Regions from separate parts of the Pseudomonas sp. DY-1 genome, predicted to be linked through region 2. Evidence: predicted binding sites of a transcription regulator. Region 2 holds the regulator's gene; the other holds the start of a gene.
The links. Region 2 encodes sigma-54, which starts transcription at its own class of promoters, with help from an activator protein. Its sites were predicted from a motif close to ANTGGCATNNANNTTGCTNT; they were not measured.
Positions count from the first base shown of each region.

Region 1: the regulator sigma-54 is predicted to act here: its motif matches at 2,143-2,162, upstream of D6Z43_RS02795 (CmpA/NrtA family ABC transporter substrate-binding protein).

Region 1 is NZ_CP032616.1:537,178-548,800, forward strand. Features, by position in the region: gene D6Z43_RS02785 (pyridoxal-dependent decarboxylase) at 1-114, opposite strand, end outside; gene D6Z43_RS02790 (ANTAR domain-containing response regulator) at 213-791, opposite strand; gene D6Z43_RS02795 (CmpA/NrtA family ABC transporter substrate-binding protein) at 806-2,026, opposite strand; gene D6Z43_RS02800 (YgdI/YgdR family lipoprotein) at 2,225-2,434, opposite strand; gene acnB (bifunctional aconitate hydratase 2/2-methylisocitrate dehydratase) at 2,589-5,198, opposite strand; gene D6Z43_RS02810 (DUF1289 domain-containing protein) at 5,600-6,076, shown strand; gene D6Z43_RS02815 (universal stress protein) at 6,118-6,981, opposite strand; gene D6Z43_RS02820 (tRNA-(ms[2]io[6]A)-hydroxylase) at 7,154-7,756, shown strand; gene lpxH (UDP-2,3-diacylglucosamine diphosphatase) at 7,809-8,531, opposite strand; gene D6Z43_RS02830 (peptidylprolyl isomerase) at 8,528-9,022, opposite strand; gene D6Z43_RS02835 (glutamine--tRNA ligase/YqeY domain fusion protein) at 9,145-10,812, shown strand; gene cysS (cysteine--tRNA ligase) at 10,812-11,623, shown strand, end outside.
Region 2 is NZ_CP032616.1:3,109,412-3,121,034, forward strand. Features, by position in the region: gene D6Z43_RS14660 (phospholipid-binding protein MlaC) at 1-210, opposite strand, end outside; gene mlaD (outer membrane lipid asymmetry maintenance protein MlaD) at 222-689, opposite strand; gene mlaE (lipid asymmetry maintenance ABC transporter permease subunit MlaE) at 689-1,486, opposite strand; gene D6Z43_RS14675 (ABC transporter ATP-binding protein) at 1,486-2,295, opposite strand; gene D6Z43_RS14680 (KpsF/GutQ family sugar-phosphate isomerase) at 2,518-3,498, shown strand; gene D6Z43_RS14685 (HAD family hydrolase) at 3,498-4,022, shown strand; gene lptC (LPS export ABC transporter periplasmic protein LptC) at 4,031-4,600, shown strand; gene lptA (lipopolysaccharide transport periplasmic protein LptA) at 4,587-5,123, shown strand; gene lptB (LPS export ABC transporter ATP-binding protein) at 5,123-5,848, shown strand; gene D6Z43_RS14705 (RNA polymerase factor sigma-54) at 5,997-7,493, shown strand; gene hpf (ribosome hibernation-promoting factor, HPF/YfiA family) at 7,578-7,886, shown strand; gene ptsN (PTS IIA-like nitrogen regulatory protein PtsN) at 7,903-8,367, shown strand; gene rapZ (RNase adapter RapZ) at 8,377-9,234, shown strand; gene D6Z43_RS14725 (HPr family phosphocarrier protein) at 9,251-9,523, shown strand; partial or broken gene D6Z43_RS14730 (ZIP family metal transporter) at 9,588-10,473, opposite strand; partial or broken gene D6Z43_RS14735 (Fe-Mn family superoxide dismutase) at 10,535-10,750, opposite strand; partial or broken gene D6Z43_RS14740 (lyase family protein) at 10,917-11,459, opposite strand.

The sequences.
Region 1 (11,623 bases), 2.6 Mb from region 2:
TGCCAGCGCCTGGATGGCTTCCGGGGAAGGGAAGACTCGGCGCCCGGGTATGCCATCCACGTAGGCGAGGGCGCGGCGGTCGGCGTCTTCGAGAATCTGGCGTTCATTGTCCATGGCGGTCTCGCTGGCAGGAGGGGGCTCCTTACCTTAGCGGGATCGCGCGAAAGCCAGCAGATACACCTGACGGCATACAGTTGTGTTGGGTTCGGACTTCAATGACCCAGCATGTCGTGCATCGCAATGATCTGTTCGGCTACCTGGATCAGCTTCTGCTGCCGGCTCATGGCCTGGCGGCGCATCAGGGTGTAAGCCTCTTCCTCGTTGCAGTTCTTCATTTTCATCAGCAGCCCCTTCGCCAGTTCGATGCGCTTGCGCTCGGCCAGTTGCTGGTCACGGGCGTTGAGCTGGGCGCGCAGGGCCTGGTCGCTTTCGAAGCGCGCCATGGCGACATCGAGGATGGGCTGCAGGCGGTCGACCTGGATGCCTTCGACGATGTACGCGCTGACGCCGGCCTGAATGGCCTGGCGCATGACCTTCGGGTCGTGCTCGTCGGTGAACATGACGATGGGGCGGGGCTGGTCGCGACTGACCAGTACCACCTGTTCCATCACGTCGCGGCCTGGGGACTCGGTGTCGATGAGGACCACGTCCGGGCGGATGGCCTCGACTCGCCCTGGCAGGTCGATGGTCAGACCGGATTCGTCGATGACGTCGAAGCCGGCTTCGATCAGGGCGGCCTTGAGTCGGCCGACTTTCTTCGCAGTGTCGTTGATCAGCAGAATACGCAGCATGGCGGCGGTCTTCCCTAACGGCTACAGGCGATGGCGCGGGAGTTGCCGGCCAGGGAGTGGATCGGGAAACTGCGGGCGTAGCCGGCGGGGTCGCTGCCGTCCCAGGTGCGACCGTCAATCAGGGTGGCGCTGCGCATGAGGTCTGGAAGCGGGACGTCGAGGGCTTCGGCCGCCTCGCGATAAATGTCCAGACGCTGTACGCGTCGGGCAACGGCCAGGTAGTCCGGGTCGTCCCGCAGAAGGCCCCAGCGACGGAACTGGGTCATGAACCAGATGCCGTCGGAGAGGTAGGGCATGTTCACCTTGCCTTCTGCGTGGAAACGCAGCGGGTGCTCGTCCTCCCAGACATTGCCGAGGCCATCCTGGTAATGGCCAAGGAAGCGCGGCTCGATGGCAGACAGGGGGACGTCCACGTAGTCGCTGCCACTGATCAACTGAGCGGTGCTGCGGCGGTTTTCCAGGCTGGCATCGATGAAGCGGCTGGCTTCCAGCACGGCCATGGTCAGCGCGCGTGCAGTGTTGGGGTACTGCTCGGCAAATTCGCGAGTTACGCCAAGCACCTTCTCTGGGTGGTCAGGCCAGATCATCTGGCTGGTAGCGAGAGTGAACCCCTGGCCCTGGTCTACGGCCAATGCACCCCAGGGGCCGCCTGCGCAGAAGCCATCGATTCGGGCGGCCTTGAGGTGGGCGACCATCTGCGAAGGCGGCACGACAACTGTGTCGACGTCGCGTAACGGGTGGATGCCCTGGGCGGCGAGCCAGTAGTTCAACCACATGGCGTGGGTGCCGGTGGGAAACGTCTGGGCGAAGGTCAGGCGCGCTCCGCTCTGGTGCACGTGATGGGTCAGTGCCTCGGAATTGGTCACACCGATGCGCTTGAGTGGTTCAGACAGGTTGATCGCCTGCCCGTTCTGGCAGAGCCCCATGAGAATGGCCATTTCCGCGCTAGGACCACCAATGCCGAGTTCGATCCCATAGATCTGCCCATAAAGGGCTTGCGCTGCATCCAGCTCACCGGACAGCAGCTTGTCACGCAGGGTTGCCCAGGACGACTGGCGCTGCAGTTCGAGAGTCAGCCCGTAGGGCTGGGCGAACCCCTGGGTGGCCGCGACTATCAGGGATGCCGAGTCGGTCAGGGGCATGAAGCCAAGGCTGAGCATGCACTTCTCCGGTGCATCGCTGCCTGCGACCCAGGCCAGGTTGTCCGTACGCGTGGTGTTCTGCTTATCCGTCATTGTGGTGGCCACCTATCAGCAAAATGGCGCCGATCCGGAGCAGCCGGGGCCGGCCGGAATCGACGCCATTGTCAGCAGCTCGCTCCGTCGTTGGAGCAGGCTTCGTTGAAGCTGCTGAAGCAAGCGATATGCCAGCGGCAATAAAAACTAGCCCCGCGAGAGCGGGGCCAGGGTTGGAGGTTGGAGGTTGGAGCTAGCTTAACGTTCGATGATCTGCTTCACCTGGCTCTGCGGAATCTGCTGGGTTCGACCTTCGTGGTCCTCGAATTCGAGCATGCCGGTGTCTTCATCCAGTTCAGGCTTCTCATCGGTGGCGATGAGCTGGCCGTCGGTTGTGGCGATCAGGTATTCGCTGGAGCAGCCTGCCAAGCCAAGGGCGCAGATGAGTATCAAGGACCAGGTTTTCATGGCGGCATCCAAGTCGTGGGGGCTGATACTTGGAACATAGCTGCTGGCAGGGAGGCTGCAAGTTGGCCTGACGGCGAACGGCCTTGCAGCCTCCGGAAAAGAAAAAACCCCGCACGGGGCGGGGCTTTCTCATTGCCGAGCTACCGATGGGGCCTTAGGCCTGGACCACCGGAATCTTGGCGTTTGCAGCGGCTTCCTTGTACTCGGCGATCTGGTCGAAGGACAGGTAGCGGTAGATATCGGCAGCCATGCTGTCGATGTTCTTCGCGTATTCCATGTACTCCTCGACGGTCGGCAGTTTGCCCAGGATCGAGGCAACGGCCGCCAGCTCGGCGGAGGCCAGGTAGACGTTGGTGGCGTCGCCCAGGCGGTTCGGGAAGTTACGGGTGGAGGTGGAGACTACGGTGGCGCCAGTCTGTACGCGAGCCTGGTTGCCCATGCACAGGGAGCAGCCCGGCATTTCCATGCGTGCGCCGGCCTTGCCGTAGATGCCGTAGTAGCCTTCCTCGGTCAACTGGTGCTGGTCCATCTTGGTCGGCGGAGCCAGCCACAGACGGGTCGGGATGCCGCCCTTGACCTTGTCGAGCAGCTTACCGGCAGCGCGGAAGTGGCCGATGTTGGTCATGCAGGAACCGATGAACACTTCGTCGATCTTGTCGCCAGCCACGGTGGACAGCAGGCGGGCATCGTCCGGGTCGTTCGGCGCGCAGAGCACAGGCTCCTTGACGTCGGCCAGGTCGATTTCGATTACGGCGGCGTATTCGGCGTCCTTGTCGGCTTCCAGCAGTTGCGGGTTGGCCAGCCAGGCTTCCATCGCCTTCGCGCGGCGCTCCAGGGTACGGGCGTCGCCGTAGCCTTCACCGATCATCCAGCGCAGCAGGGTGATGTTGGACTTCAGGTACTCGGCGATCGCATCTTCCGGCAGCTTGATGGTGCAACCGGCGGCGGAACGTTCGGCGGAAGCGTCGGACAGCTCGAAAGCTTGCTCGACGGTCAGGTCGTTCAGACCTTCGATTTCGAGGATGCGGCCGGAGAAGATGTTCTTCTTGCCTTTCTTCTCGACGGTCAGCAGACCAGCCTGGATGGCGTAGTAGGGGATGGCATGCACCAGGTCACGCAGGGTGATACCGGGCTGCATCTTGCCTTTGAAACGCACCAGAACGGATTCCGGCATGTCCAGCGGCATGACGCCGGTGGCGGCGGCGAAGGCCACCAGGCCGGAACCGGCCGGGAAGGAGATGCCGATCGGGAAGCGGGTGTGGGAATCGCCACCGGTGCCAACGGTGTCAGGCAGCAGCATGCGGTTCAGCCAGCTGTGGATGATGCCGTCGCCCGGACGCAGGGACACGCCGCCGCGGGTCTTGATGAAGTCCGGCAGAGTGTGGTGGGTGTTGACGTCGATGGGCTTCGGATACGCGGCGGTGTGGCAGAACGACTGCATTACCAGGTCGGCGGAGAAGCCGAGGCAGGCGAGGTCTTTCAGCTCGTCGCGGGTCATCGGGCCAGTGGTGTCCTGGGAGCCGACGGTGGTCATCTTCGGCTCGCAGTAGGTGCCCGGACGGACGCCTTTGCCTTCCGGCAGACCGCAGGCACGGCCAACCATCTTCTGGGCCAGGGTGAAGCCCTTGCCGCTGTCGGCGGGGGACTCCGGCTTCTTGAACAGGTCGGACGCACCCAGGCCCAGCTCGGCACGGGCCTTCTCGGTCAGGCCGCGGCCGATGATCAGCGGAATACGGCCGCCGGCGCGAACTTCGTCCAGCAGGACCGGGGTCTTCAGTTCGAAGGTGGTGACTACTTCGCCGCTGTCGTGGCGAACGACCTTGCCTTCATAGGGGTAGACGTCGATCACGTCGCCCATGGCCAGGTTGGTGCAGTCGAATTCGATCGGCAGGGCGCCGGCGTCTTCCATGGTGTTGTAGAAGATCGGGGCGATCTTGGTGCCGAAGCAGAAGCCGCCAGCGCGCTTGTTCGGAACGAACGGAATGTCGTCGCCGAAGAACCACAGTACCGAGTTGGTGGCGGACTTACGGGAGGAGCCGGTACCGACCACGTCACCGACGTAGGCAACCGGGAAACCCTTGGCCTTGACGGCTTCGATCTGGTTCAGCGGACCAACGGAGCCCGGCTGGATCGGCTCGATGCCGTCACGAGCCATTTTCAGCATGGCCAGGGCATGCAGCGGGATGTCGGGGCGGGACCAGGCGTCCGGAGCGGGCGACAGGTCGTCGGTGTTGGTTTCGCCAGGCACCTTGAACACGGTCAGGGTGACTTTCTCGGCGACGGCCGGCTTGGCCTGGAACCACTCACCTTCGGCCCAGGACTTCAGCACGGCCTGGGCGTTGGCGTTGCCTTTCTTGGCGCGCTCGGCGACGTCGTGGAAGGCGTCGAACATCAGCAGGGTGTGCTTCAGTTGCTCGGCGGCGACGGCGGACAGTTCGGCATCGTCCAGCAGTTCGACCAGGGTGGCGATGTTATAGCCGCCCTGCATGGTGCCCAGCAGCTCAGTGGCGCGGGCCTTGCTGATCAGCGGAGAAGTGGCTTCGCCCTTGGCGATAGCGGAGAGGAAACCTGCTTTGACGTAGGCGGCTTCATCCACACCCGGCGGAACACGGTTGGTGATCAGGTCGAGGAGGAAAGCCTCTTCGCCAGCCGGGGGATTTTTCAGCAGCTCGACCAGGCCTGCAGTTTGTTCGGCGTTCAGCGGCTGGGGCACGACCCCTTGGGCGGCACGCTCTTCTACGTGTTTGCGATAGGCTTCAAGCACAGTTTTACCCTCATCAGTGGCCCTGGAGTAGTCCAGGGCGCTCATCCAGGAATCCGCCGAACGCATGCACCGCACAGCTTTTTGGGCTGTCTGGCCAAGGTTTCGGCGGCCTCCATCGAGAAGCTGTTTTCAAAGTTTTACGCCGGAAGGAAGGCCTGATGAGGGCTGGCGGCGGACATCCCGGGCGGGATGCCCGGCGCCATTATTTCCTGCCGGATCGACTGTGCTCGTGACGCTTTGAAAACAGCTTCCAACGGATATCGGCGCCTAAAATGGCGGGCTGATTCTAATGGAAAGGCGCGGCAAAGTTAAGACGAAATCCCTATTTACCCGCGCGTGACCCTGATTAGACAAAGGGCTAAGATGGCCGGCCCGTGTCACCTGCCGAATCCGCCTCCACCATGTCCAACCAGCGCATCAAGACGCCTTGCGTCGGCCTCTGTTCAACCGTCTATGGCGATCATGTGTGCCGCGGCTGCAAGCGTTTCCATCATGAGGTGGTGAACTGGAACCTCTACAACGAGGAAGAGAAGCGCGCGGTCTGGCGGCGCCTGGAGATCCTGCTAGTGCAGGTGATGGCGGCCAAGTTGGAGGTGTTCGACCCGGAACGCCTGCGGCACCAACTGGAGCAGCGCCAGGTGCGTTTCGTACCCGAGCAGTCCCCTTACTGCTGGGCGTACCAACTGATCGCGCGAGCCTCGCGGATGATCAACCGCCTCGACGCCTACGGCATCTCGTTGCTTCCTGAGTTTCGCGACTGGGCATTGCCAGAGTTGCGGGAAGCCATTGATCGGGAATTTTTCCTGCTGTCCGAGGCGCACTACGAGCGCTATATCGCTCCACGTTTCCTGCAAGAGGGCTTCGAGAGTCGTGTCTGAAGAAAAAGCCGCCATCAGGCGGCTTTTTCTAGTGGCTCGAATCAGCGCTGTGCGACCAGTTCCTCCAGGTGGGCGATGATCGCGTCGGGTTTGAGGACCAGGACATCGCTTTCCAGGGTATCCAGCACGACTTCGGCAGTATTGCCGATCAGTGCACCGGACAAGCCGGAGCGAGCGACAGTACCTATCACAGTGACCACGGCTTCGAGCTTGTGGGCGACGTGGGGAATCAATACGTCTGCCGGACCTTCCTCGATGTGCAACCGCTCATCGCTGACGTCGTATTCAGCCTGGAATGCACGGCATTCGTCGCGGTAACGCGCCTCGATGGTTTCCTTGAGCTGGAAGGTGGGGTCTGCTGCCGAGAGCATGGGTGACGGGTGGGCGCTGATCACATGTAAGGTGCCGTGCGCCAGGCTGGCGATGTCGTAGCCGTGACTGACGATGGTGGCGTGCAGGGTGCGGTGCTCGCCGTCGCTGTTGCCCACGTCCACTGCAGCCAGGATGTTGCCGCCGGTCCAGGGCTTGTCAGTCTTTACCATCAATACCGGCCCCGGGCAGAAGCGCAGGAGCTTCCAGTCGTCCGGTGTGAGCAGGGCCTTTTTCAGCGGGTTGTCCGGCACGTGCTGCTTGATGACCAGGCCGCAGCCTTCCGCCTGCTGCGCAGCGATGATGGTGTGGTGCTGGTTGTCCAGCCAGCTTTGCTGTGTGCTGGCGCTATAGCCTTCAGCCTTGAGCGATTCGGCGAGGTCGCTGAGATAGTCGGCATGGTCGCCCTTGCGGTCGCAGATCAGCAGGTGCAGGTGCGACTGAGTCACTCCGGCGATCAGTTTTGCCCGTTTCAGGGCAAGGCCCTCCGGCCGGTCCGGCTCCAATACCACCAGAATGCTGCGAATGGCTTGCATGGTCCTATCTCCCTGTCGATGGCATATAGCCAAAACAAATGTAGTCCCGATTCCGCTTTGGCGTTCTTGACATATATCAAACGGCCCAGGCTGGTCGTCGCTTCCGGCATTCGTATAATGCTCCGCCTTCGAGAGCCCGGCCAGCGTGGCCCCAGCACGATGAGAACCGCTTGTGAACCCGCCTGAGATCCATGACTTCCTTGGTTGCCGCACCCCCGATGCCTGGGTGGCGGCCGCACTGGCCGATCAGGAAACCCTGCTGATCGACCATAAGAACAACGAGTTCAAGGCAGCGTCCACGGCCATGGCGCTGATGGCCAAGTACGCCACCCGGTTGGATTTGATCAATTTCATGTCTCGCCTGGCCCGTGAGGAGCTGGTGCACCACGAGCAGGTGCTGCGCATCATGAAGCGCCGCAAGATCGACCTGAAGCCCGTGTCGGCGTCGCGCTACGCGTCCGGCCTGCGCAAGCTCGTGCGCGCGCATGAGCCGCAGAAACTGGTGGATACGCTAGTGGTGGGGGCTTACATCGAAGCGCGCTCGTGCGAGCGTTTCGAGGCGCTGGTGCCGCATCTTGATGAAGAGCTGTCGAAGTTCTATGGCGGATTGCTGAAAAGTGAGTCTCGCCACTATCAGGGCTACCTCAAGCTGGCCTATCTATACGGCGAGGCGCGGGATGTGGATCACTGCATCGAGAAGGTGCGAGTGGCCGAGCAAGAGCTGATCGAGTCGCCCGACGAGGAGTTTCGTTTCCATAGCGGCGTACCGGTCTGAAGCGGCAACGCAAGAGCGCCCTCGAGGGGCGCTTTTTTATTGGACGCGGGGGTCAGTCCAGGCTAAACGGGGTCTGCCGGAAACCGCTCTCATCCACCTGAAGGGCCCAGCCTTGCCGGTCCCAGTCGCCGAGGACGATGCGCCGAGCGGGGTGGCCATCCAGTTCCAGGTCGTGAGTGGCGGGGCGATGCGTATGGCCGTGAATCAGGATCCTTGCGTCGAATTGGCGAAGCATGCGTGGAACTTCTTCTGCGGTGACGTCGGTGATTTCCACGGCTTTCTGCCGCGTCTGCATGCGGCTTTCCTTGCGCAGCTTGCGTGCCAGCTTGTAGCGCGTCGCCAAGGGCAGGTTGCGCAGGATGAACAGGCTAACGGGGTTGCGCAGCCACTTGCGCAGGCGCATGTAGGCCTCATCCTGGGTGCACAGGCTGTCGCCGTGCATCAGCAGCACCGGCTCGCCATTCATCTGCACCAGGCTCGGGTCCTTCAGCAGGGTGCAGCCGGCTTCGCGGCAGAAGGCGCTGCCGATCATGAAGTCGCGGTTGCCGTGCATGAGGAAGATGCGTGTTCCACTGTCGGCGAGTTTGCGCAGGGCCTGGGCGATGGAGCGCTGAAAGGGCGTCATCGCATCGTCACCGATCCAGGCTTCGAAGAAGTCGCCGAGGATGTAGAGGGCTTCGGCTTGCGGTGCGCGGGTCTGCAGAAAATGAAGAAACGCCCGGGTGATGTCCGGGCGTTCCTCTTCGAGATGCAGATCGGAGATCAGCAATATCACTCGGCGATCTCGGCCTTCTCGATGATCACGTCATCGACCGGGACGTCCTGGTGGCCAGCCTTCATGGTGGTGGCCACGCCCTTGATCTTGTTCACCACGTCCATGCCTTCCACGACTTCACCGAACACGGCGTAGCCCCAGCCTTGCACGGTCGGCGCGCTGTGGTTGAGGAAGGTGTTGTCGGCAACGTTGATGAAGAACTGGGCGGAGGCCGAGTGAGGCTCCATGGTGCGGGCCATGGCAATGGTGCCGACCTTGTTGGACAGGCCATTGTTGGCCTCGTTCTTGATCGGGGCGCGGGTGGACTTCTGCTTCATGCCCGGCTCGAAGCCGCCGCCCTGGATCATGAAGTTGCCGATTACGCGGTGGAAGACGGTGCCGTCGTAGTGGCCGGACTTCACGTACTCCTTGAAGTTGGCCACGGTTTCCGGGGCTTTGTCTTCGAAGAGTTGCAGGGTGATGACGCCGTGGTTGGTGTGCAGCTTGATCATTTGGCTATTCGCTCTATCGAGAAATCCAAGGCCTGTCAGGGGATTGACAGCTTCGGCTATGATAAGCGCTTTGATTTGGCCGGCCTACCCTGAGCCGCGCACCAGCTAGATGTAAGGACCCCATGAGCAAGCCAGAGACTCCCGCCGCTTCCAACTTCCTGCGCCAGATCGTCCAGGCGGACCTGGATGCCGGCAAGCACACCAAGATCGTCACCCGCTTCCCGCCGGAGCCCAACGGCTACCTGCATATTGGTCATGCCAAGTCGATCTGCCTGAACTTCGGCCTGGCCAAGGAATTCGGTGGTGACTGCCATCTGCGCTTCGACGACACCAACCCCGCGAAGGAAGACCAGGAGTACATCGACGCCATCGAAAGCGATGTGAAGTGGCTGGGCTTCCAATGGGCCGGCGAGGAGCGTTACGCGTCCAACTATTTCGACCAGTTGCATGACTGGGCTGTCGATCTGATCAAGGCCGGCAAGGCCTTTGTCTGCGACCTGTCGCCGGAAGAAATGCGCGAGTACCGCGGCAGTCTGACCGAAGCCGGTAGGAACAGCCCGTTCCGCGACCGCTCAGTGGACGAAAACCTGGACCTGTTCGCTCGCATGAAGGCCGGCGAATTCCCGGACGGCACCCGTTCGCTGCGCGCAAAGATCGATATGACTTCGCCGAACATGAATCTGCGTGATCCGATCCTCTATCGCATCCGTCATGCCCATCACCACCAGACCGGTGACAAGTGGTGCATTTACCCGAGCTATGACTTCACTCATGGCCAGTCGGACGCCATCGAGGGCATCACTCACTCCATCTGCACCCTGGAGTTCGAGGATCACCGCCCGCTCTACGAATGGTTCCTGGAGAACCTGTCGGTCCCGGCCCAGCCGCGCCAGTACGAGTTCTCGCGTCTGAACCTGAACTACACCATTACCAGCAAGCGCAAGCTGAAACAGTTGGTGGATGAAGGTCATGTAAACGGCTGGGACGACCCGCGCATGTCGACCCTGTCCGGATATCGTCGCCGGGGCTATACCCCAGAATCGATCCGCAATTTCTGCGAAATGATCGGCGTGAACCGTGCCAGCGGTGTGGTCGATATCGGCATGCTGGAATTCAGCATTCGCGACCATCTGGATGCCACTGCGCCGCGTGCCATGTGCGTGCTGAAGCCTCTGAAAGTGGTCATTACCAACTATCCGGAAGGCCAGGCCGAAAGCCTCGAACTGCCGCGCCATCCAAAGGAAGACATGGGCGTACGCGTCCTGCCGTTCGGCCGCGAGCTGTACATCGATGCTGGAGACTTCGAAGAAGTCCCGCCGGCCGGCTACAAGCGCCTGATCCCGGGCGGTGAAGTACGTCTGCGTGGCAGCTACGTGATCCGTGCTGACGAGGCCGTCAAGGACTCCGATGGCAACATCGTCGAGCTGCGCTGTTCCTACGACCCGGAGACCCTGGGCAAGAACCCCGAGGGGCGCAAGGTCAAGGGCGTCATCCATTGGGTGCCGGCCGAAGGCAGCGTCGAGTGCGAAGTGCGCCTGTATGACCGTCTGTTCCGTTCGGCGAACCCGGAGAAGTCGGAAGAAGGTGGCAGTTTCCTCGACAACATCAATCCAGATTCCCTGCGGGTACTCAGTGGTTGCCGTGCCGAGCCTTCCCTGGCTAATGCGCAGCCGGAGGATCGCTTCCAGTTCGAGCGCGAAGGCTACTTCGTTGCCGACCTGAAAGAGACTCGGCCCGGTAAGCCGGTGTTCAACCGCACCGTGACCCTGCGCGATTCCTGGGGGCAATGATGGCGCTGTCGATCTACAACACCCTCAGCAAGGCCAAGGAGCCATTGCAGCCGCTGGTCGGCAACCAGGTGCGCATGTATGTCTGCGGCATGACCGTCTATGACTTCTGCCACATTGGCCATGCCCGTGTGATGGTCGCATTCGACGTGGTTGCGCGCTGGTTGCGCCATCGTGGCTACGATCTCACCTACGTACGCAACATCACCGACATCGACGACAAGATCATCCGTCGCGCCAACGAGAATGGCGAGCCGTTCGAGGCTCTGGTGGATCGCATGATTGCGGCGATGCATGAGGATGAGGCGCGTCTCTCTGTGCTGCGTCCGGATATTGAGCCGCGCGCCACTGGCCACATCGCCGGTATGCACGAGATGATCCAGACCCTCATCGACAAGGGTTTCGCTTACGCGCCAGGCAACGGCGACGTGTACTACCGCGTCGGCAAGTTCGAAGGCTACGGGAAGTTGTCACGGCGCAAGATCGATGAGCTGAAGATCGGTGCGCGTATCGAAGTGGACGAAATCAAGGAAGACCCGCTGGACTTCGTGCTCTGGAAAGGCGCCAAGCCGGGTGAGCCGAGCTGGGCGTCGCCTTGGGGGGCGGGTCGTCCGGGGTGGCACATCGAGTGCTCGGTAATGTCCACTTGCTGTCTTGGCGAGACATTCGACATCCATGGTGGTGGTCCGGACCTCGTGTTCCCGCACCATGAGAACGAGATTGCGCAGAGCGAAGCGGCCACCGGCAAGCTTTACGCCAAGTCCTGGATGCATGCCGGCGCGGTACGTGTCGATGGCGAGAAGATGTCCAAGTC
Region 2 (11,623 bases):
ATCGGCATCCACCACTGGACCAAGAATGCCGTTCAGGGCCTCGTAGAACGCGTTCGGGTCGCTGCGATATTGCTCTTTATTGGCCCTCAGGTCGGCCAGCAGCTGGTCGGTGGTTTGCTGCACCACATCGCGCGCGCTCGGCGCAGCGGTGGCCAGCAGAGGCAGGGCCGCCAGCAGGACCAGCAGGCCGTTACGCAGGGCATTGATCATGTTTCGCATCCTCATTTGCTCTCTTTGTTGACCGAGTTCAGCAGGAACTTGCCGATCAGGTCTTCCAACACCAGGGCCGACTGGGTGTCACGGATGGTTCCGCCATCCTTGAGCAGTTCCTCGTCGCCGCCGACGCTGATGCCAATGTACTTTTCACCCAGCAGGCCGGCCGTGAGGATGGACGCGGTGGAGTCCGCAGGCAGGTTGTCCACACGCTTTTCGACTTCCATCGTGACGCGGCCGGTGTAGCTGTCGCGATCCAGATCGATCGCTGTAACCTTGCCGATGGTGACACCGGCCATGGTTACCTTTGCTCTGACAGTCAAACCGGCAATATTGTCGAAATGCGCGTAAAGCTTATAGGTGTCATCGCTGACGCCGTAGGACAGGCCGCTGACCCGTAAAGCCAGCAGCAGCAAGGCCAACAGACCGGCCAGGAGGAACAGGCCGACACCAATCTCCAAGGTGCGGATTTGCATCAGAAATCTCCAAACATCAAGGCGGTCAGGATGAAGTCCAGCCCCAGCACGGCGAGCGAGGCATAGACCACGGTTTTAGTCGTAGCGCGGCTGATCCCTTCCGAGGTCGGCTCGCAGTCATACCCTTGGAACACGGCGATCCAGGTCACCACGAAGGCGAATACGACGCTCTTGATCACGCCGTTCAGCACATCCTCGGTGAATTGCACACTGTTCTGCATATTGGCCCAGAAAGAGCCCTCATAGACGCCCAGCCAGTCCACGGCCACCATGGCGCCACCCCAGATGCCCACGACGCTGAAAATCATCGCCAGCAGCGGCATCGAGATAAAGCCGGCCCAGAGCCGGGGGGCGATGATGTACTTGAGCGGGTCGACGCCGATCATTTCCAGGCTTGAGAGCTGCTCGGTGGATTTCATGTTGCCGATCTCGGCGGTCAGCGCGGAGCCAGCCCGACCAGCGAAAAGCAGGCCGGTCACTACTGGACCAAGCTCACGCAGCAGCGTCAGCGCCACCATCTGGCCGACTGCCTGCTCTGAACCGTAGTCGACCAGGATGTTGTATCCCTGCAGGGCCAACACCATGCCGATGAAAACGCCGGAAACGACGATGATCGCCAGCGACATCACGCCGACGGCATAGAGCTGCTTGACCAGCAACTGAAAGCCATTGCCAACGCCAGTGCGGCCGAACAGGGCATGCAACAGGAACAGTGTGGAGCGCCCAAGCGCTTCCAGCACGTCCAGACCAGAACGCCCGAGCAGGCGAACGCGCTCGAGCAAGGACTTCTTGCGCATCAGCGCCCCCCCAGCAAGTCTTTGCGGTAATCAGGTGCCGGGAAATGGAAGGGCACCGGTCCATCCGGAATGCCTTTCATGAACTGGCGGATACGCGGGTTATCGGAATTCATCAGCTCGTCCGGAGTTCCCTGCCCCAGCACCTGCGCATCACCCACCACATAGATGTAGTCAGCAATGCTGGCGGTTTCCGCCAGATCGTGGGAAACCACGATGCTGGTGATACCGAGTGCATCGTTAAGCAGGCGAATCAAGCGCACCAGAACCCCCATGGCAATGGGGTCCTGACCGACGAACGGTTCGTCATACATCAGGATCTGAGGATCGAGCGCAATTGCGCGCGCCAGCGCCACGCGCCGCTTCATGCCGCCAGACAACTCGTCCGGCATCAGTTCGATGGCGCCACGCAGGCCAACTGCCTGAAGTTTCAGCAAGACAATGTCACGAATCATTTCCTCAGGCAGCTTGGTGTGCACCCGCAAAGGAAACGCGACGTTCTCGAAGACATCCAGATCGGTGAACAACGCACCGCTCTGGAACAGCACGCCAAACTGCTTGCGCATGTCGAACAGGTCGGCGCGGGAGAGCTTGGGCAGATTCTGACCGTTGACCCAGACTTCGCCACTCGCGGGCTTGAGCTGGGCAGCAATCAGGCGCAGTAGCGTGGTCTTGCCGCAGCCGGAAGGCCCCATGATGCCGGTAACCTTGCCGCGCGGGATACGAATATCGACGTCTTGGAAAATGCTGCGCGCGCCACGATTGAAGGTAACCCCCTTCAACTCGACGGCGTAGGTGTTTTCGGCACTCATCTAGACTCCTTGCGATACAGCCTCCCTGGAAGACGACGCGCCCCAACGCAAGGACACTCCGCTCAGAACGGGCCGAACAGGGCGCGAACTATATCACCGCGGCCTTGCGCCTCCCAAGGCCACGCTAGCGTCTGTTCAGCTTTGCGACAGCTTCGACGCCATTGACGCGTGAGCTAAATCACCTTTATCGCTATAATCGGCGCCTTTTCCCCCGGCCACTGCATGCCCATGAGCCAATCCAGCGATCTCATCAAGTCCGCACAACGCACTATCCAGCTCGAACGCGAGGCGATCGACGCCCTTATGCCACGCATCGACGCAGATTTCGTTCGCGCCTGCGAACTCATCCTGGATTGCAAGGGACGCGTAGTGGTGGTGGGTATGGGCAAGTCCGGACATGTCGGGAACAAGATTGCTGCCACCCTGGCCAGCACCGGCACCCCATCCTTCTTTGTTCACCCGGCCGAGGCCAGCCATGGCGACATGGGCATGATCACCCGTGAAGACGTGGTCCTGGCGCTCTCCAATTCCGGCTCGACTGCCGAAATCGTCACGCTGCTGCCGCTGATCAAGCGCCTGGGAATCACCCTGATCAGCCTCACTGGCAATCCGGACTCGCCCCTGGCCAAAGCCGCAGCTGCGAATCTGGATGCTCGAGTAGGCCAGGAAGCCTGCCCACTAAACCTGGCTCCCACATCGTCCACCACTGCGGCGCTGGTCCTGGGTGACGCTCTGGCCATCGCCCTGTTGGAAGCTCGTGGTTTCACCGCCGAAGACTTCGCCTTCTCTCATCCGGGCGGCGCGCTTGGCCGTCGCCTCCTGCTCAAGGTGGAGAACATCATGCACAGCGGCGAAAGCCTGCCCAGCGTCGCCCGCGGTACGCCGCTGCGCGAAGCCCTGCTGGAAATGACACGCAAGGGCCTGGGCATGACCGCGGTGGTGGAAAGTGACGGCCACCTCGCCGGCATATTCACCGACGGCGACCTGCGCCGCACTTTGGACAAAGGTGTCGATGTGCGCCAGGCCAGCATCGACGACGTCATGACGGTGCACGGCAAGACCGTACGCCCCGACATGCTTGCAGCTGAAGCGCTGAAGATCATGGACGACCACAAGATCAACGTGCTGGTTGTGGTCGATGAAGACGACCGCCCCATCGGCGCCCTGCATATCCATGACATGACCCGCGCCGGAGTGATCTGATGAGCAATGAACTCCTCACTCGTGCCAAGGCCGTTCGCCTGGCCGTGTTCGACGTGGACGGCGTGCTGACCGACGGCCGCCTCTACTTCCTACCCGGCGGCGGAGAATTCAAGACCTTCAACACCCTCGACGGCCAAGGCATCAAGATGCTGATGAATGCTGGCGTGCGCACTGCCATCATCAGCGGCCGCCAGTCGGAGGTTGTCGAGCGTCGCGCACAGAACCTCGGCATACAGCATCTGTTCCAGGGGCGCGAAGACAAACTGGCTGTCCTCGACGGCCTGCTCGCGGAACTGGGGTTGAATTATGATCAGGTCGCCTACCTCGGTGACGACCTTCCCGACCTACCGGTGATTCGCCGTGTCGGCCTGGGCATGGCCGTGGCCAACGCCGATGCTTTCGTCCGCCAGCATGCCCATGGCATCACCCAGGCACGTGGCGGCGAAGGCGCAGCCCGTGAGTTCTGCGAACTCATACTGCGCGCCCAGGGCAGCCTGGAAGCGGCGCAAGCTGCTTATCTCTGAGGTTTTTCATGCCAAAGAACATCCGCCTTGCGCTGATCCTGACCCCGATCGCGGCGCTACTCATCGCTCTGGGGTACTGGAATATCCGTCCCGAAAGCTTCATGGACCGGACAGCAGCCACAGGCAACGACAACGCCATCGATTTCTACGTGGAAAATGGCAAGAGCACCCAGTTCCAGGAAGATGGCAAGCTCCACTACGAAATGACCGCGACCCACCTCGAACATATAAAGGCCACTGATGTCACACTGCTGACCAATCCGGACCTGCTCCTGCATCGCGGCACCGCATACCCCTGGCACGTACAAAGCGAGCGAGGCGAAGTCGGCCCTGAAGGCAAGCAGGTCGAACTGATCGACAAGGTCCGGGTGGCGCGCACCGACGGCAAGGGGCGCCCGACCATCCTGACCACTAGCCGCCTGACCGTGTTCCCTGACGAGGAATATGCGCAGACCCAGCAAGCCGTTAGAATCGACGCGGCCAATGGGGTGACCACGGCACAAGGAATGAAAGCGTACTTGAATGACAGCAGGATGATCCTGCAGTCCAACGTAAGAGGCCAGCATGAGGTTCGTTAAAACCCTCCCCCTGTTGCTCAGCCTGGGTACCGCACTCGGAAGTGCTGCCGCCTGGGCCCTGCCCACGGACCGCGATCAACCGATTCGCGTCCAGGCCGACAGCGCCGAGCTCGATGACAAGCAGGGCGTCGCGGTCTACCGCGGCAACGTCGTGATCACCCAGGGAACCCTGAAGATCACCGGCGATACCGTCACCATTACCCAGGACGCGAATGGCGATGTCGAGGTCTTCACCTCGGTCGGCAAGCCCGCTTACTACGAACAGAAGCCTGCGGTGGACAAGGAAATAGTCAAGGCCTATGGCCTGACCATCCAGTACTTCGCGGCCAACGAGCGCATCATTCTGCTCGACCAGGCCAAGGTGGTTCAGGAAGGCAACACCTTCGAAGGCGAGAAGATCGTCTATGACACCCAGCGCCAGATCGTCAACGCAGGCCGCGCTACCGGCAATAACGTGACCACTCCGCGTCCGCGAATCGACATGGTCATCCAGCCGAAGAAGAAAGAGCAGAAAGCACAGTAATGGCGACTCTCAAAGCCCAGCATCTGGCCAAGAGCTACAAGAGCCGCCAGGTGGTCCGCGATGTCAGCCTGTCGATCGACAGCGGACAAATCGTTGGCCTTCTCGGCCCCAACGGTGCCGGCAAGACCACCTGCTTCTACATGATTGTCGGCTTGGTTCAGGCCGACCAGGGCCGCGTCCTGATCGACCAGCAGGACGTCACCCATCAGCCCATGCATGGCCGCGCCCGTGCGGGCATCGGCTACCTGCCGCAGGAAGCCTCGATCTTCCGCAAGCTCAGCGTGGCGGACAACATCATGGCGATCCTCGAGACCCGCAAGGACCTCGACCGCGCCACGCGCCGCAAGGAGCTGGAAAGCCTGCTGCAGGAGTTCCACATCAGCCACATTCGCGACAGTCTCGGCATGAGCCTGTCAGGCGGTGAGCGCCGTCGGGTGGAAATCGCCCGGGCGCTGGCTACCTCCCCGAAATTCATCCTGCTGGACGAACCGTTCGCCGGCGTGGACCCGATTTCCGTGGGCGATATCAAGCAGATAATCCATCATCTCAAGGCCAAGGGAATCGGTGTGCTCATCACCGACCACAACGTCCGTGAAACGCTGGACATCTGCGAGACCGCCTACATTGTCAGTGACGGACAACTGATTGCCGAGGGTAGTGCGGAAGCCATCCTGGCCAACCAGCTGGTGAAGGAAGTCTATCTGGGCCACGAGTTCCGCCTGTAGCCTCCCGCGACATCTCCTACAAGATGGGTTGCGCGAGCTAGGAAAATCCTTCAAGGTCAGGCATATAATTTGCTTCCTGGTGGCGCTTCGGCGCCCTGTTGTGGATGGCGCGTGAGCGCCGGCGAATCAAGGTGCTAAGCCCTCTGCCATGAAACCATCGCTAGTCCTTAAGATGGGCCAGCAGCTGACGATGACCCCTCAGCTGCAACAGGCCATCCGCCTACTCCAACTCTCCACCCTGGACCTCCAGCAGGAGATCCAGGAAGCACTGGAGTCCAATCCCATGCTTGAGCGGCAGGAGGATGGCGACGATTTCGACACCTCCGACCCGATGGCCGAAGGCGACCAACTGCCTAACACGAGTAGCCAGGAAGCCAGCTTCCAGGAGTCCAGCGTCGAAACCAATGCCGAAGCCATGGAAGATGGCGAATGGCACGAACGCATTCCCAGCGAACTCCCTGTCGATACGGCCTGGGAAGATGTCTACCAGACCAGCGCCAGCAGCCTGCCGAGCAACGATGACGACGAGTGGGATTTCACCTCGCGCACCTCGGTCGGTGAAAGCCTGCAGAGCCACCTGCTCTGGCAGCTGAACCTGGCCCCCATGTCAGACACCGACCGCCTGATTGGTGTCACCCTCATCGACTGCATCAATAACGACGGTTACCTCGAAGAGACGCTGGCAGAGATAGTCGAGGCCTTCGACCCCGAGCTCGGTATCGAGCTGGACGAAGTCGAAGTCGTCCTTCATCGCATCCAACAGTTCGAGCCCGCAGGCATCGGTGCCCGCGACCTGCGCGAATGCCTGATCCTGCAACTTCGCCAGCTGCCTCCGGGCACCCCGTGGCTGACCGAGGCCCAACGTCTGGCTGGTGACTTCCTAGACCTGCTCGGCAGCCGTGACTACAGCCAGTTGATGCGGCGCATGAAGGTCAAGGAAGACGAACTGCGCCAGATCATCGAACTGATTCAGGCCCTGAATCCACGTCCCGGCTCGCAGATCGAAGCCAGCGAACCCGAGTACGTCGTACCCGACGTGATCGTCCGCAAGCACAACGAACGCTGGCTGGTTGAGCTAAACCAGGAAGCCGTACCGCGCCTGCGGGTCAATCCGCACTACGCGGGTTTCGTTCGTCGCGCCGATTCCAGCGCCGACAACACCTTCATGCGCAATCAGCTTCAGGAGGCTCGCTGGTTCATCAAGAGCCTGCAGAGCCGAAACGAGACTCTGATGAAGGTCGCCACCCAGATCGTCGAGCACCAGCGCGGCTTCCTGGAGTATGGCGAAGAGGCGATGAAACCCCTGGTCCTGCATGACATCGCCGAAGCCGTAGGTATGCACGAGTCCACAATCTCGCGCGTGACTACCCAGAAATACATGCACACTCCCCGCGGAATCTACGAGCTGAAGTACTTTTTCTCCAGCCACGTAAGCACCTCGGAAGGCGGTGAATGTTCGTCTACCGCGATCCGCGCAATCATCAAGAAACTGGTCGCAGCGGAAAATCCGAAAAAGCCGTTGAGCGACAGCAAGATCGCTGGTTTACTGGAGGCACAGGGCATTCAAGTGGCCCGTCGCACAGTAGCCAAGTATCGCGAATCCCTTGGGATAGCGCCTTCCAGCGAGCGGAAGCGACTGATGTGACGCGGAAATTGACCCACGCCAAAGTGTTCCGGTGGCAGGCCCGTTAGCCTGTCTCTTATACACGGGCAATAAGGAGAAAGCGGTATGCAAGTCAACATCAGTGGACATCAACTGGATGTGACCGACGCCCTGCGCGATTATGTCGGCGAGAAACTTGGCCGGCTCGAGCGCCACTTCGACAAGATCACCAATGTGCAAGTCATCATGGAGGTCGAGAAACTGAAACAAAAGATCGAAGCCACCTTGCACATCGCCGGCGGGGAGGTCGTGGCCAATGCGGAACATGAAGACATGTACGCCGCCATCGATCTGCTCACCGACAAACTTGACCGCCAACTGATCAAACACAAGGAAAAGCAGTTGAATCGCCAGCAGGGCGCTACGGCCCGCTGACACTCTTCCCCCTCTTATGATTCGACTCGAGCAAATCCTGACCCCCGGCCGTTCCCTGGTGAACGTGCCGGGCGGCAGCAAAAAGCGTGTACTGGAACAGATTGCCAAGCTGGTTTCCCGTGACCTCCCCGACCTCGATAACCAGGATATTTTCGAAAGCCTGGTAGCCCGGGAGAAGCTCGGTTCCACCGGTTTCGGCAACGGCATCGCCATTCCCCACTGTCGCCTCATCGGCTGCATCGCGCCCATAAGCGCCGTGCTGCGCCTTGACGCGCCAGTTGATTTCGACGCCATCGACGGTGCTCCGGTTGACCTGCTGTTTGTCCTGCTGGTCCCGGAAGCTGCCACCGATGAGCACCTTGAATTGCTCCGACAGATAGCCAGCATGCTTGACCGCAGCGATGTGCGCGAGCGTCTGCGCCAGGCTCCCGACAGCACCAGCCTCTACCAGGTAGTGGTGGACGTGCAGAGCGGACGCTAGGGCTTCATCATGCGCCTGATCATCGTCAGCGGCCGCTCCGGGTCGGGCAAGAGCACCGCCCTCGATGTTCTCGAGGACCACGGTTACTACTGTATCGACAACCTTCCTGCCGCCCTGCTTCCCGAGCTGGCCGAGCGGGCACTGTTGCACACCGAACTGCTGCAACCCCAGGTGGCTGTATCCATCGACGCGCGCAACCTGCCCAGTCAGTTGCAACGTTTCCCCGAGCTGCTCGTCGAGGCTCGCAATCGTCACATCAAATGCGACGTGCTTTACCTCGACGCCGAACACGACACTCTTCTCAAACGCTTCTCCGAAACACGCCGGCGCCATCCACTGACCAATGACAATCGCTCCCTGGCCGAAGCCATCCGGGACGAAGAACTGCTGTTGGCACCCATCGCCGATCTCGCCGACCTGAAGATCGACACCACGCATCTCAATCTTTACCAGCTGCGTGACAGCATCAAGCTACGCCTACTCAATCAACCCGAGCCCGGTACGGCCTTCCTGATCGAGTCATTCGGCTTCAAGCGTGGCATGCCTGTGGATGCCGACCTGGTGTTCGATGTGCGCTGCCTGCCCAACCCCTACTGGAAGCCGGAGTTGCGCGACCATTCGGGGCTTGATTCGGTGGTCGAAGAATATCTCGCAGGCCAACCGGATGTGGAGGAGATGTATCAGGATATCCACAGCTATCTGAGTAAATGGCTACCGCGCTTTGCCGCCAGTAACAGGGCCTATGTCACTATTGCCATTGGCTGCACCGGTGGGCACCACCGCTCGGTGTACATTGCCAATCGCCTGGGGGCGGCACTGAAACCCAGCTTGAAGAATGTCCAGGTTCGCCACCGCGACCTCAGTTAGAAGGATTGGAAACGCGATGCCCGCCTGCGAGATCACAATCATCAACAAGCTTGGCCTGCACGCCCGGGCAGCGGCTAAGTTCGTCGGCGTGGCCGGTCGTTATCCCTGCCAGATTCGCGTGGGTCGCACATCGGAAAGCCTGGTCGACGGGAAAAGCATCATGGCGGTAATGATGCTCGCCGCAGGTAAAGGCACCCCCATCCACCTGCATACCGAAGGCGAGCAAGATGACGACGCCCTCAATGCCTTGATCGAGCTGATCAACAACAAGTTCGACGAAGGCGAGTAATTCCCTCCCTGCCCCCGCTCAGGCTCCCGCCAACAAGAAGCAAGGCACGATTCACCTACCGCCGTTAGGCCAGCGCAGTATCCAGCACCATCATCAGGCAGAAGCCCGCAGCCAGACCCAGGCTGGCAGCTGTCTCATGCCCTTTTCGGTGAGACTCGGGGATGATCTCCTGGACTACGGCGAAGAGCATCGCGCCTGCGGCAAGGGCCAATCCCCAGGGCAATGACAGCACCGAAACCTGGACCAACCAGGCACAGAGCACTGCGAATAGCGGCTCCACCAGGCCAGACGCAGCGCCGATCAGTAGCGCGCGGCCTCGCGACATACGCAACCGGCGAGTAAAAGGGAAATAATCAGTCCTTCCGGAATATCTTGCAGTGCAATTCCCAGGGCCAGGCTATCGGCACCCGCCAGCCCCGCCCCTGCTGCGACTCCGACGGCCATTCCTTCTGGAATGTTGTGTAGCACGATCGCGATAACGAAAAGCAGCACGCGCGGCGTGATGATCACCCGCTTGCCCTGACCATCTAACTCCAACCGCGGCTGCGGCAGCACCTTGCCAAGACCGAACAGGCCGCGCCCAGTAGCAGACCGAAGCTCATCAGTGCACCCGCCGCCCACTTCGAGAACCCCAGTTCCCCTGCGGCTGCCAGCCCAGGCATCAGCAGGGAAAACACGGTGGCGGCGAGCATGACCCCAGCCCCAAAGCCCATCAGACTATCGGAAAGCCATCCGGAGATACTGCGCAGGAAAAGCACCAGCAGTGCCCCCAGTGCCGTTCCCAGCGCACAAAGCGAACCGGCGCGCAGCGCCTGCCAGAGATGCGCCTCAAGCACCAGACGCAAGGCAATCGACGCCTGCATCAACAGGATAAAGAGGCCAGCCAGTGCCACCAGCGCGCCAATGAACAGACGGACGGAACGGCCGCTGGTAATCAAAAAAGTCTGCATGCTGGACCTTGTTGAATTTCGTAGATGCGAACGGAGGCCCGCCCTTCGTCCACCAAGCGGTTCAGATCAGGGCCTGCCGGTAGCGCTGACCAAACTCAGCCCAATCAACGACGTTGTAGACGGCGCCGATGTAGTCGGGCCTGTGATTCTGGTATCGCAGGTAATGGGCATGCTCCTGGACGTCCAGCCCCAGGATCGGTGTGTTTCCCTGCATCAAGGGACTGTCCTGGTTGGCCGAACTTTCCACCAGCAGATGCCCCGTCCTGGCCACGCTCAAGTGGAGAAGTGGCCCGGCATCGCAGGCGCATTACTTCCGACGCCGGGCAACCGGTCGTTGCGAGGGGAGGCGCCGTATTCACTGATGAATTCGAGCAGACTCGTGTAGTAGTGCGGCTATGGCGCAGCGCCGCTTCCCCCTGGGAGTCGGGCAGACCGACATCGCCAATCGCGCCGAGCAGGTTGTGTGCAATTACCGGTAGCATCACGTCCAGCTCGTAGTTGCCGGACTGCCCGGCAATTGCGATCGCGGCGTCGTTGCCGATCACCTCTGCGGTAACCATTTCGGTCGCTTCGGGAATTACCGGGTTGACCTTGCCAGGCATGATCGAAGAGCCGGGCGGGAGCGCCTCGAGCTCGATCTCGGCAAGGCCCGCCAGCGAACCGGAGTCCGTACAGCGCAGGTCGTTGACGATCTTCATCAGCGATACGGCAGTGGTCTTCAGGGCCGCGGATAGCGCTACTGCCGCGTCCTGCGAACCGATCAGTGCGAAGAAATTTCGGCCCGGAGTGAACGGCTGACCGGTCAACTCGCTCAGTTCACGGCAGAACGTCTCGGCGAAACGCGGGTGAGCATTGATACCAGTCCCCACGGCGGTCCCGCCTTGGGCCAGTTGCTGGAGCGCCGGCTGCAGGTTCCGCAGATGCTCGATATTGGCCTGAATCTGCTGCGCCCGGCCATTGAGCACCTGCCACATACGCACCGGAATAGGCGCCAGGCCGGAGCCGGCTACCGTGGAAGTGGCGCGGAGTCATGGCGACGCGGGCATCGAGTTGGTCAATCATGACCACTTGAATGCAGAGGGATGCAAGCCGCCCTGACGGACTGCGGTGCGGCCGCAAACGAAAACGCGCCCTGGCAGGCGCGTCTCTA